Regions from separate parts of the Brumicola blandensis genome, predicted to be linked through region 1. Evidence: predicted binding sites of a transcription regulator. Region 1 holds the regulator's gene; each other region holds the start of a gene.

Region 1 (3,285 bases):
GAGTTTTTGTGCAATAGAAGAAAGTGTCTGAAGATGCTCTTCTGTTTGCTCTGATGGTACTAATAGTGCAAAGAAAATATCAACGGGTCTGTCGTCTATAGCGTCAAAGTCGATAGGTTCTTCACTCGTGACGACAACAGCTACGATATCGTCTATGCCGTCGATACGGCCATGAGGAATGGCAATGCCATTTCCAATACCTGTGCTGCCCATTTTTTCTCGGCTCACTATACTCGCGAGTATATCGCCAAGTGCTAATGATGGGTTTTCTCTGGCCGCAATCTCGCTGATGACTTCGAAAATTCTTTTTTTACTGTGACAATCGACCGCACATTCAGTGCGGTCTAAAGAAATGATATCAGATATGATCATATTAACTCTTAAGCAACTAGTGTCGCTTTAGTTTTTCCTTGTGTTTAATAACCTGTCTGTCTAGTTTATCGATAAGGCCATCAATGGCTGCATACATGTCATTATGCTCGGCATTTGCGTGAACAACGTCACCCTTTAAATGCACAGTAGCTTCTGCTTTTTGGCTCAGCTTTTCGACGTTTAACACCACGTGTACGTTGCTGATATGGTCGAAGTGTCGTTCTAACTTCTCAAACTTAGTATCGACATATGCTCTGAGTGAATCTGTAATATCTACGTGGTGACCTGTTAGATTAATTTGCATAATGTTACGTCCTCTAATGTCGTCTTATAAAAGACTTTTTCTTTGGTTCGACGGGGGAATCGAGAGAGACTCTCGATATTTCGCAATTGTCCGCCGTGCAACTTGAATACCTTGATCAGCTAACAATTGCGCAATCTTGCTATCACTTAATGGCTTGCTAGGTAACTCTGCAGCCACTAACTTCTTAATTAATGCTCTTATCGCAGTAGATGAACACTCTCCTCCAGACTCAGTAGAAACATGGCTAGAGAAAAAGTACTTTAACTCATAAATGCCACGTGGCGTGTGCATATACTTTTGTGTGGTAACTCGAGATATAGTCGATTCGTGCATATCCACCATTTCAGCTACGTCATTTAGTACCATCGGTTTCATCATTTCTGGGCCGTGTTCAAAAAAGCCCATTTGTTGCTGCACAATACAATGAGACACCTTTAGGAGTGTTTCGTTGCGGCTTTCTAAACTTTTGATAAACCATTTCGCCTCTTGTAAATGAGACTTAATAAATTGGGAATCGTTCGAATTTTTTGTACTTTTACTTAAGGCCGCATACTCTTGATTAACCACTAATGGCGGCAGTGAATCATTATTTAATTCAACAACCCAGCGACCGTTTTTCTTGAGCACAGTGACATCTGGAATGACATATTCCGGCTCTTTGGTTGCTATCTCACTCCCAGGACGGGGATTGAGTGTTTGTAGCAGACGCATCACTTCACGCAGTTGGTCTTCTTTCAACTTCGTTTTACGCATTAAAGTGCGGTAGTCTTTACTACTTAGTAAATCACTGTGTTCGCTTAGCAAATGTTTAGTTTCAGCGACCCAAGGTGTGTCGGGAGCAAACTGATTGAGTTGCACCAGCAAGCATTCTTGAGGTGAGCGGGACCCAGAGCCAATAGGGTCAAACATTTGAATGCGTTTTAAAACACATTCCACTTCATCAAGCTCAATCTCTTCGTTTTGTAAGCTATCCAAAATGTCTTCGCAACTGACGGTTAAATAGCCTGATTCGTCGATACTGTCGATAATTGCGATAGCGATAGAACGGTCAATATCAGAGAAGGGCGTTAATTCCATCTGCCAGATTAAGTGGTCTTGGATATTTTCTGAGGTCTCACCTTGAAAGACGTAGTCGTCGTCGGGGCTTGAGCCACCTGTCATCGTTGCTGGTGCAGAAGACGAACTGAGGTATTCTTCCCATGAACTGTCGATCGGTAAATCATCAGTGAGTTGATTGTTTTCTAAGGCGTCATGACTATCGATGTTGTCAGAATTTGCCGAATTGAGGTCGCTAGAATCAGCTTGCTCTCTATCGTTTGCACTATTCTCTTCTGACTGCTTGTCATTATTGTGTTCACTTTCATCAATTTCCAATAAGGGATTTGAGTCAAGCGCTTCTTGGATTTCTTGTTGCAGGTCTAGCGTAGATAACTGTAATAGCTTGATCGCCTGCTGCAACTGAGGCGTCATCGTAAGTTGTTGACTGAATTTTAACTGCAATGAAGGCTTCATTGATGCCCTTGACCTAATGTTAACGGCGAGACGTGCCGAATTCTAAACATGATACGGAATACCTATAAGACAAATTGTTCACCGAGATAAACATCTCGCACTTTTTGGTTACTGAGAACTTCCTCAGCACTGCCTGAGGCGATTAGTTCGCCATGACTTACTATATACGCTTGTTCACAAACATCGAGGGTTTCTCGAACATTGTGGTCAGTTATTAATACACCAATATCACGTTCTTTTAATTGTTGTATTATCTTCTTTATATCATTAACAGAAATTGGGTCAACACCGGCGAAGGGTTCATCGAGCAAAATAAATTTAGGATTTGCTGCTAAAGCTCGCGCGATCTCGACTCTACGCCGCTCCCCGCCTGACAAACTCATCCCAAGATTGTTTCGAATATGATTCACATTAAATTCATCCATTAAATCATCGGCTTGTTGCTCGCGCTGGTCTTTTGTGAGTTCTTTTCTCGTTTGCAAAATAGCCATTAGATTTTCATATACCGTTAGTTTCCGGAAAATCGAAGCTTCTTGCGGTAAATAACCGATACCGTGTCTTGCTCTCTCATGCATGGGCTGAATTGATAAATCTAGCTGATCAATGAAAATTTCACCTTTATCGATAGGTACGAGCCCAACGATCATGTAAAAAGTAGTGGTTTTACCGGCGCCATTGGGGCCTAACAAGCCAACGATTTGGCCTGTGGATACCTCAATACTGACGTCTCTAACGACTTGCCTAGCTTTGTATGACTTGGCGAGATGATTGGCAACGAGTTTACTCACTATTGATCGTCCTCTTGCTTCTTATCTGCGTCTTCTGCTTTATTTTTCAAGGTGTCTTTGGTTTTCTGAATCGTATCTGGACTGAAAATTGTCACGGTAGGCGTGTTACTTTTCTCATTTGTGTTGGCCAGCACCTGTTCTTTTTGCATATCAAAAATAATTGAATCACCTTCAATCGTAAAGGCATTCTGCAGAAGTTGTGCATTGCCTTTCAAAGAAATGGTGCGGTCAGCTTTAATGTATTTGATTTCATTCGCACGGGCTTCGACCATGCTGCCGTCGGCCAATTGTTGGATATAAGAAGCAGGT
Region 2 (3,285 bases), on a different contig from region 1:
GCTCAATATCATTAACTATGGCAACAAAAAACGATGTCTACGAATTCTGCTGATGCACTCATTTCTTCGCTTGAACAATTTCATACTGCTTATATCGACCTAATAGGCAATGGCGATAGTCTAATGATGACAGAGTTTGACAGTGATTGGTTATCTCCTTGTATACAACTCAGTGAAGAATCATTAGCAACAATGGCAGATGGTTCAGAAGTGCCTTGGAAACCGGTGAAAAGAGATGCGAATTTGAATTTAGATAACCTCGCCAGTGCCCTTGAGATAGACATCGATCCTCAACTGTCTGCTCTTTTTTGTAGCTACTTTAGCCACGATTTGCCAGCGAGGGCACAGCGTGGTGATTTAGATATTATTCAAGTTTGGAATGAAGATGACTTTGAACGCTTGCAAAAGAATCTGATTGCCCATGTGTTGATGAAAAGAAGACTCAAGCAAGACGACACTTTGTTCTTTGCCACTACTGATCAGGAAGAATTCATTATTAGCCTAGACGTAAAAACGGGAAATGTCATGCTAGAGCAGGTGGGCAAAGTACCACAAGAAGTATTGGCACCAGACATTGCTACCTTTATTTCTGGCCTAACACCGCGACCTGTTGTTGCAAGTCTGTAACTTGGTCTTGCAATGTTTCAATTGTTTCGTTTCCTTGCTCAACTTGCGTCGCGAGCTGTTTAACTAACAGCTCAAGCGTTTTTAACCTCTCTGCGGTATCTTTATTAGATGATTGCCCACCTTTGATTTCATTGGTGATCATGACTTTTTTTAGCGAATCTTTGTTTTCTTTCCAGTAACTTAAGCCTTTGATTATCAATGGGATAGGTAGGGGAGTTGTTGATTTGGCTTTTATCATACCGACACTCGGTTGCTTTCCTTTTTCACTAAGTTCGATGCAGATATTAACGACCATTTGTATATCAGAATTCATTCTTTGTTTTCCCGGGCGAATAAGCCTTGAATATCATTAAGGAAATAAACCAATCTGTTAGCGAGTTTGACGAATATTTAGGGTAATTAAAAGAGTTTGTTCAGGCTGAATTCATAAAATTTAGCGTAAGCTATTGATGATGTTGGCGATTTACTTGTTGGTCCAATATTTGTTTAAGAGAATTCTATAAAACTAATTAACGTTCAAAATTGAACGTTTTACAAAACAAACTCAAAAGGATGAAAAAATGAAAGCACTTCTTCTTTCAAGCATTATGGCTAGCTCTTTACTTCTTGGCGGATGCGTAATTTCGATAGGCGATGATGAGGGGGGTTATTCTTATGGTTCAAGCTGGGAAAAGCGTGAAGCAAAGAACCGCAACTACATCTCTGAACTAGACTTAGGCGTGTCTAAAGAGCGTATCATTGACACCTTAGGTGCAGCAGACTTTACAGAACTGACCACTAGCAATGGTGAGAAAGTACAAGTTTTATACTATCGAACTCAACGTATACATGATGACAGTATGACCACGAAAGACGAATGTACACCGCTTGTTTTTATTAACGGTGAACTTGTTGGATTTGGTGAATCAGTCGTCCAAAAATACATTTAGGTCCTCGGACCCTTTCCCGCATGATGGCCAATTGGTCATCACACCATGGCTTTGTACATGCAATGCCGATAGAGCGTTTCGCTCTTTTGCCCTCAGCTTCCCTTGCTTGAGGGCTTTTTTCTTTGATGTAGATCGTTTTGCATTCACTTTCTCATCGTATTGTTAAATAAATGTTAGCGTAATTCCCAAAATGTTTTATTGTATAAGTGTCAGCAGACCGAAACGATATAAAGGAATGAAGTATGACAACTGCCGCTTACAAGCCCGAAATAGATGAAATCAGAGCATGTTACCTAGGCGCCGACGACCTAAAAGTAGCTGCGTCGATTCTATACAATGCTTATTTTGACGATCCTCTCTTTAATGACATTTTTGAAGTTGAGAGAGAAGGTTATGAGAATCGCTTACGCTCAGCCATACGCGAAGAGCTGAATGCTTTTTGGGATGGTAAGCAGCCTATGATTGGTTTGTTTGAACATGGGCGTCTGCTAGCGGTTGCATGCTTAATCAGTCCGGATGCTGCTTTTGGTGCAGGTCGTTATTGGCACTGGCGTTTGAAGATGCTACTCACTGCCGGCTTCCTTGGCACCAAGCAAATGATTTCAAAAGAAGAAAAAGTACGGGAATGCATCCCTGCGAAAGATTACCACATGCTTTCGTTTATTGGTGTTCACCCAGATCATCAAGACATTGGTCTTGGGCATATCTTGATGCGCGGGATTGTTGGTTTGCTTCAAGAAGACAATAAAACAGAAGGCGTTGGCGTATTTGTGACCCTACCTAAATGTCTTTCGTTCTTCGTTGATGGCCAGTTTGAGTTAGTAAAAGAACTAGAAGTGGGCGATATCACTGGCAAAGTGATGTTCCGTAAAAAACTTAAGGGATAAAAGGTGATACTGCTTGTACGACATTTCTTACAAGCGTGTGAGCGAAAGTGCTTTTGTACTACATTCTTTTTCTGCAGCCGAAAAATTAACGCATATAAAACATGGGGTTAAATTTGTCAGTATAAAAAATAAACGACCGGAAATGTAAATATTTTATTTCATCGATAGTAAAAGAAATCCCCCTTGCTAATATAAACCCACCTCAAGGAGACGAGTTCAGGAAGAAATCGTCAAGGTAATGGAAGGTTTCAGGAAGAAACTCTCAGGATAGGGAAGACAAAGGACAACTTCAGGACGAAGATTTTACGTAGGAAGGACTTACGTAACAAACGGATATCATGGAAAAAGGAACCTACACAAGGAGTGTAGCCTGCTTAGGATGAGTGGGAAAAAATGGAAAGGGGTGTAAAGGATTTTATCTGGATGATGTTTTAGCAACGGAACGCTGAGAAGGAAGCTCGAAATTCTTGGAAAAAGGTGAAAACCGGATGTTTTCACCTTTTTTTATGCCTGTAACAAATAGTTTGTTACTTTGGCTTTCAATATACTTAATTTTTAGGTGTGATCCGAAAATTATTTTGTAAGCTGTTTTTACCTTCTATTTCAACGCGAATCTCTTTGGCGTTGGGTCTAATCACGTCGTAGCCCACACTATCAACCTCAATAGTATATTCACCCTCTGGTAGATCAACGAATCGATATGACCCCGTTTCATCACTCAATACAGAAATGCTGGACGTCTCTGATATGCGTATCGATACCTTGTGGTTCGCTAAGCCTCTTACGCCATTCTCATCTTGTATTCTGATATTGCCCAATATTCTAAAAATAGAACTGACTTC
Region 3 (3,285 bases), on a different contig from region 1:
TAAGTTGCTTTAATGCTGACATAAAAAAGGCCATCGATGATGGCCTTTGATTTTAAAGTCATTTTGGACTTTTTTAGTTGAGTGGCGGTGCGACTGGAGCAGACCTTTCAGTGGTTTCCCACTCTTGGACTGGTTCTTCACCATCTTCATCTTGAATCGCAAGGTCTGATGGAGTCACTACCGAATCAGCAACTTCAGAGAATAGGTCACGGTTATTCCAAGCTTCCGCAAACATACCTGAATCACCCCACTGATGTCCTTCAGCAAAGATACCTGAGTCGCCCCATTGATGTCCTTCAGCGAAGATACCTGAGTCGCCCCACTGATGACCTTCTGCTAAGATACCTGAATCGCCCCATTGATGACCTTCAGAGAAAATACCTGAGTCGCCCCATTGATGACCTTCTGCAAAAATACCAGAGTCGCCCCATTGATGACCTTCAGCCAACATACTAGAGTCTCCCCATTGATGACCTTCAGTAACTAATTTGTCGCCGACTAAGATAGCAAATTCACCACCTGTGGTTTTTGTTACGGGGCCCATAAAGTGCGCAGTACCGGCTAAATCAGCTTGGATATCTAAACCACGGTTTGCACAACCTGTTTTGTTACTCGCAACAGCGGCGTAAGCATTGACCATACCGTGGCCTTGCTCGAACGGTGAAAACTTCATTTTACCAGACTCGTCATGCGCCATCTTTGCGCTTGCCATGATGCGACACTTAACGTCATCTGGTGACAAGTAGGGATTGTATTGAAGCATTAATGCTGCAATACCAGAAACCACTGCTGACGCTTGTGAGGTTCCAGAAACTTCTTGGTAACCCAGGCCTGTCTCACTTTCGAAGAACTGACCGAAGGCATATCGGTTATCTACTTTAGCGGCAATGTGACCACCATAAGCAACAACCTCTGGCTTTACAAAACCTTCAACGGTAGGACCTGTTGAAGAGAACGTAGTTACACGGTCATCAGAATAATCAAATGGTGTGTAGCTATCTGTAATCGCGCCAACCGTAATGATGTATGGGTTATTACCAGGAACGGTAATACTCATATCTTCGTGACCACTGTTACCAGCAGAGGTAACCACTACAATACCGGCTTCCCAAAGCTTCATGATCGCTTGGTTTATTGGGTCGTCCCAATAGTTAGATTGGACATCAGCGCCCAATGATAAATTTAAAACGCGAATTCGATAGGTTTCACGATTGTGATAAATCCAGTTCAAACCGTCTAACACTTTTGAGTAGCTACTTTGACCATTCTTATCGAATGCTTTCACTGATAAAAGGTAAACGTCTGGTGCAATACCGTTAAACTTACCGTTGTCAGCTTTCAGGCTACTAGCGATAATGCCAGACACATGTGAACCGTGACCGTTTTTATCATCGTTCAACCACCAAGTACGACGGCTTTTAATTGCATCGTATTTAGCAGGAACACGCCAGTAACCTTCAGAATCGACCAATAGGTTGAAACCGTGTTGGCCAGCCATGATAGTACCACTGTCTAGTACAGCAACGGTTACACCCAAACCTGTGATACCGAGCTCGTGCAATTGGTCAGCACCAGTCTGTGTTGAAATGTAGTTATCAATGATGAACTTTTTGTTCTGGCCGTTACCCGCACTCATTGTAGCTACCGAGCGATCATCTTGAATTCTTACATCGTCGAGCTGTGCAATCACTTCTGCTTGTGACGGAGTTAGCACTGCGCTAACTGCATTGATGATTGGAAACTCTCTTGAAATACTCCCACCAACACTTGTTACCGCTGTTTTTAATGTCTCTGAACCTTTACCTTGGACGATGTATGATTTAGGCTGTTCTTTAGCCTTCTTTACCGCACCGTTGCCAGCGTCAGTCGATAAAAAATCACCGTATCCATTCGTTGCGACAGCGCCGGCGAAACCGACTACTGCAACAGAGGCGAACATCATCGTCTTTAAAGTGTTGCTGATAGACATGTGTAACTCCAAATAAAAATATACTTTCTCTGTCGCCGATAATGCACAGTGTATGCCAACTTTCAAAAAATCGTATCCCACTGTTTTTATTGGACTATTTATTTGGAAGGTATGTAAATTTTAATTTCGAATAACAATATGACTTAATTTATGAACTAAATTATGGTTTAGTCATTTATAGAGTCATTTTTTAAGTCGCAGCTTAGGCTTGCAAAAAGTTAGATGGTTATCTATGCGGTTGTTGATTACAATGCTCAAATAATAGGAGTGTTTATGAACAAATTGCTTGTCGTATTAATTGTAGTTGTGGCGCTTGTTGCCGCTTACGCGGTATTTAGTATCAACGAAGAGCCTCTTGCTGACACTGGCAGTGAATTTACTGAGATACCAAAACAGCAAGCTAACAAACGTAGTATCGACCAAGAAATTAAAAACTTTAACCAAGAGAAGGAGAATGTCGTTGATGAAGAGCCTACTGTGCTTTCTGTGAGCGACGATCTGTCCGATCTGCCTGCCAAGTTTGTGCTTAGTGGCATTGTGTATAGTCAGAGTGTTGCTGAAAGCTTTACTGCTCTGTTAGTTGACCAAGCTGCCGGTGAGTACTTTGTTGACGAAAACATTAACAACTTAGATGTATATGTTAAACGCATCAATAAAGCGTCAATTATTTTAGAGTTTGAGTCGAGAGACTATGAGCTCTTCTTGGGCGAGACAAACAGCTTAATTGAAGAGCAGACTCAACAACGATTCAACGAGATGACGGCGAAAGAAATAGGTTCAAGACCAAGACAGTTAGAACACATCGTGAAAACACTTCCTAACTTGTTTAATGATGGGGGTAAAGTCATTATTCCTGGTATGAACCCAGACCTCTATTCTAAAGTACGTTTTCAAGAGGGTGACGTACTCTTAGAGGTAAATGGTTTCGAAATAGATGACGATAAACAATTAAGTGACCTTCAAAAGGAAATACGCTCTGCTCAAACACTTACTTTTAAGGTAAACAGAGCGGGTAGATTGATTACGCTTTATCTCGACATACCGCATGAGGCTCTAAAACTATAAGTTTTCCTTTAGAAACGCAGCAACGGTTTCGTACCATTCTGCTCTATTTTCTTCATCATAAAAGCCATGACTTTCGGTACCCTTTACAAACCACTCAAATGGTTTTCCCTGTTCAATTAGCTTATCTCTGAGTAACTCCGCATGAATAAAGGGTGTTCGTCTGTCTTTTTTACCATGGCCGATCAGTATGGGTGCGGCTATTCGGGAAATGTAATTAATAGGCGAAAACGTCTTCAAAATGTCTGGGTCAT

The links. The regulator sigma-54, encoded in region 1, starts transcription at its own class of promoters, with help from an activator protein. The targets are predictions, from matches to a motif close to GTTGGCACGNNNNTNGNNT.
Region 2: RM544_RS09195 (DUF3192 domain-containing protein) is a predicted target of sigma-54. The motif match lies at 1,097-1,115, and genes of this name have one in related genera.
Region 3: RM544_RS06975 (S8 family peptidase) is a predicted target of sigma-54. The motif match lies at 2,011-2,029, and genes of this name have one in related genera.

What each region holds. Positions count from the first base shown of each region.
Region 1 covers NZ_JAVRIE010000007.1:239,955-243,239, reverse strand. Annotated here, with positions in the region: gene ptsN (PTS IIA-like nitrogen regulatory protein PtsN) at 1-372, opposite strand, end outside; gene hpf (ribosome hibernation promoting factor) at 389-676, opposite strand; gene RM544_RS16290 (RNA polymerase factor sigma-54) at 701-2,188, opposite strand; gene lptB (LPS export ABC transporter ATP-binding protein) at 2,251-2,976, opposite strand; gene lptA (lipopolysaccharide transport periplasmic protein LptA) at 2,976-3,285, opposite strand, start outside.
Region 2 covers NZ_JAVRIE010000003.1:155,837-159,121, forward strand. Annotated here, with positions in the region: gene syd (SecY-interacting protein) at 34-627, shown strand; gene RM544_RS09190 (hypothetical protein) at 584-940, opposite strand; gene RM544_RS09195 (DUF3192 domain-containing protein) at 1,188-1,556, shown strand; gene RM544_RS09200 (GNAT family N-acetyltransferase) at 1,799-2,443, shown strand; gene RM544_RS09205 (tectonin domain-containing protein) at 2,992-3,285, opposite strand, start outside.
Region 3 covers NZ_JAVRIE010000002.1:388,003-391,287, reverse strand. Annotated here, with positions in the region: gene RM544_RS06975 (S8 family peptidase) at 74-1,969, opposite strand; gene RM544_RS06970 (hypothetical protein) at 2,243-3,034, shown strand; gene RM544_RS06965 (alpha/beta hydrolase family protein) at 3,029-3,285, opposite strand, start outside.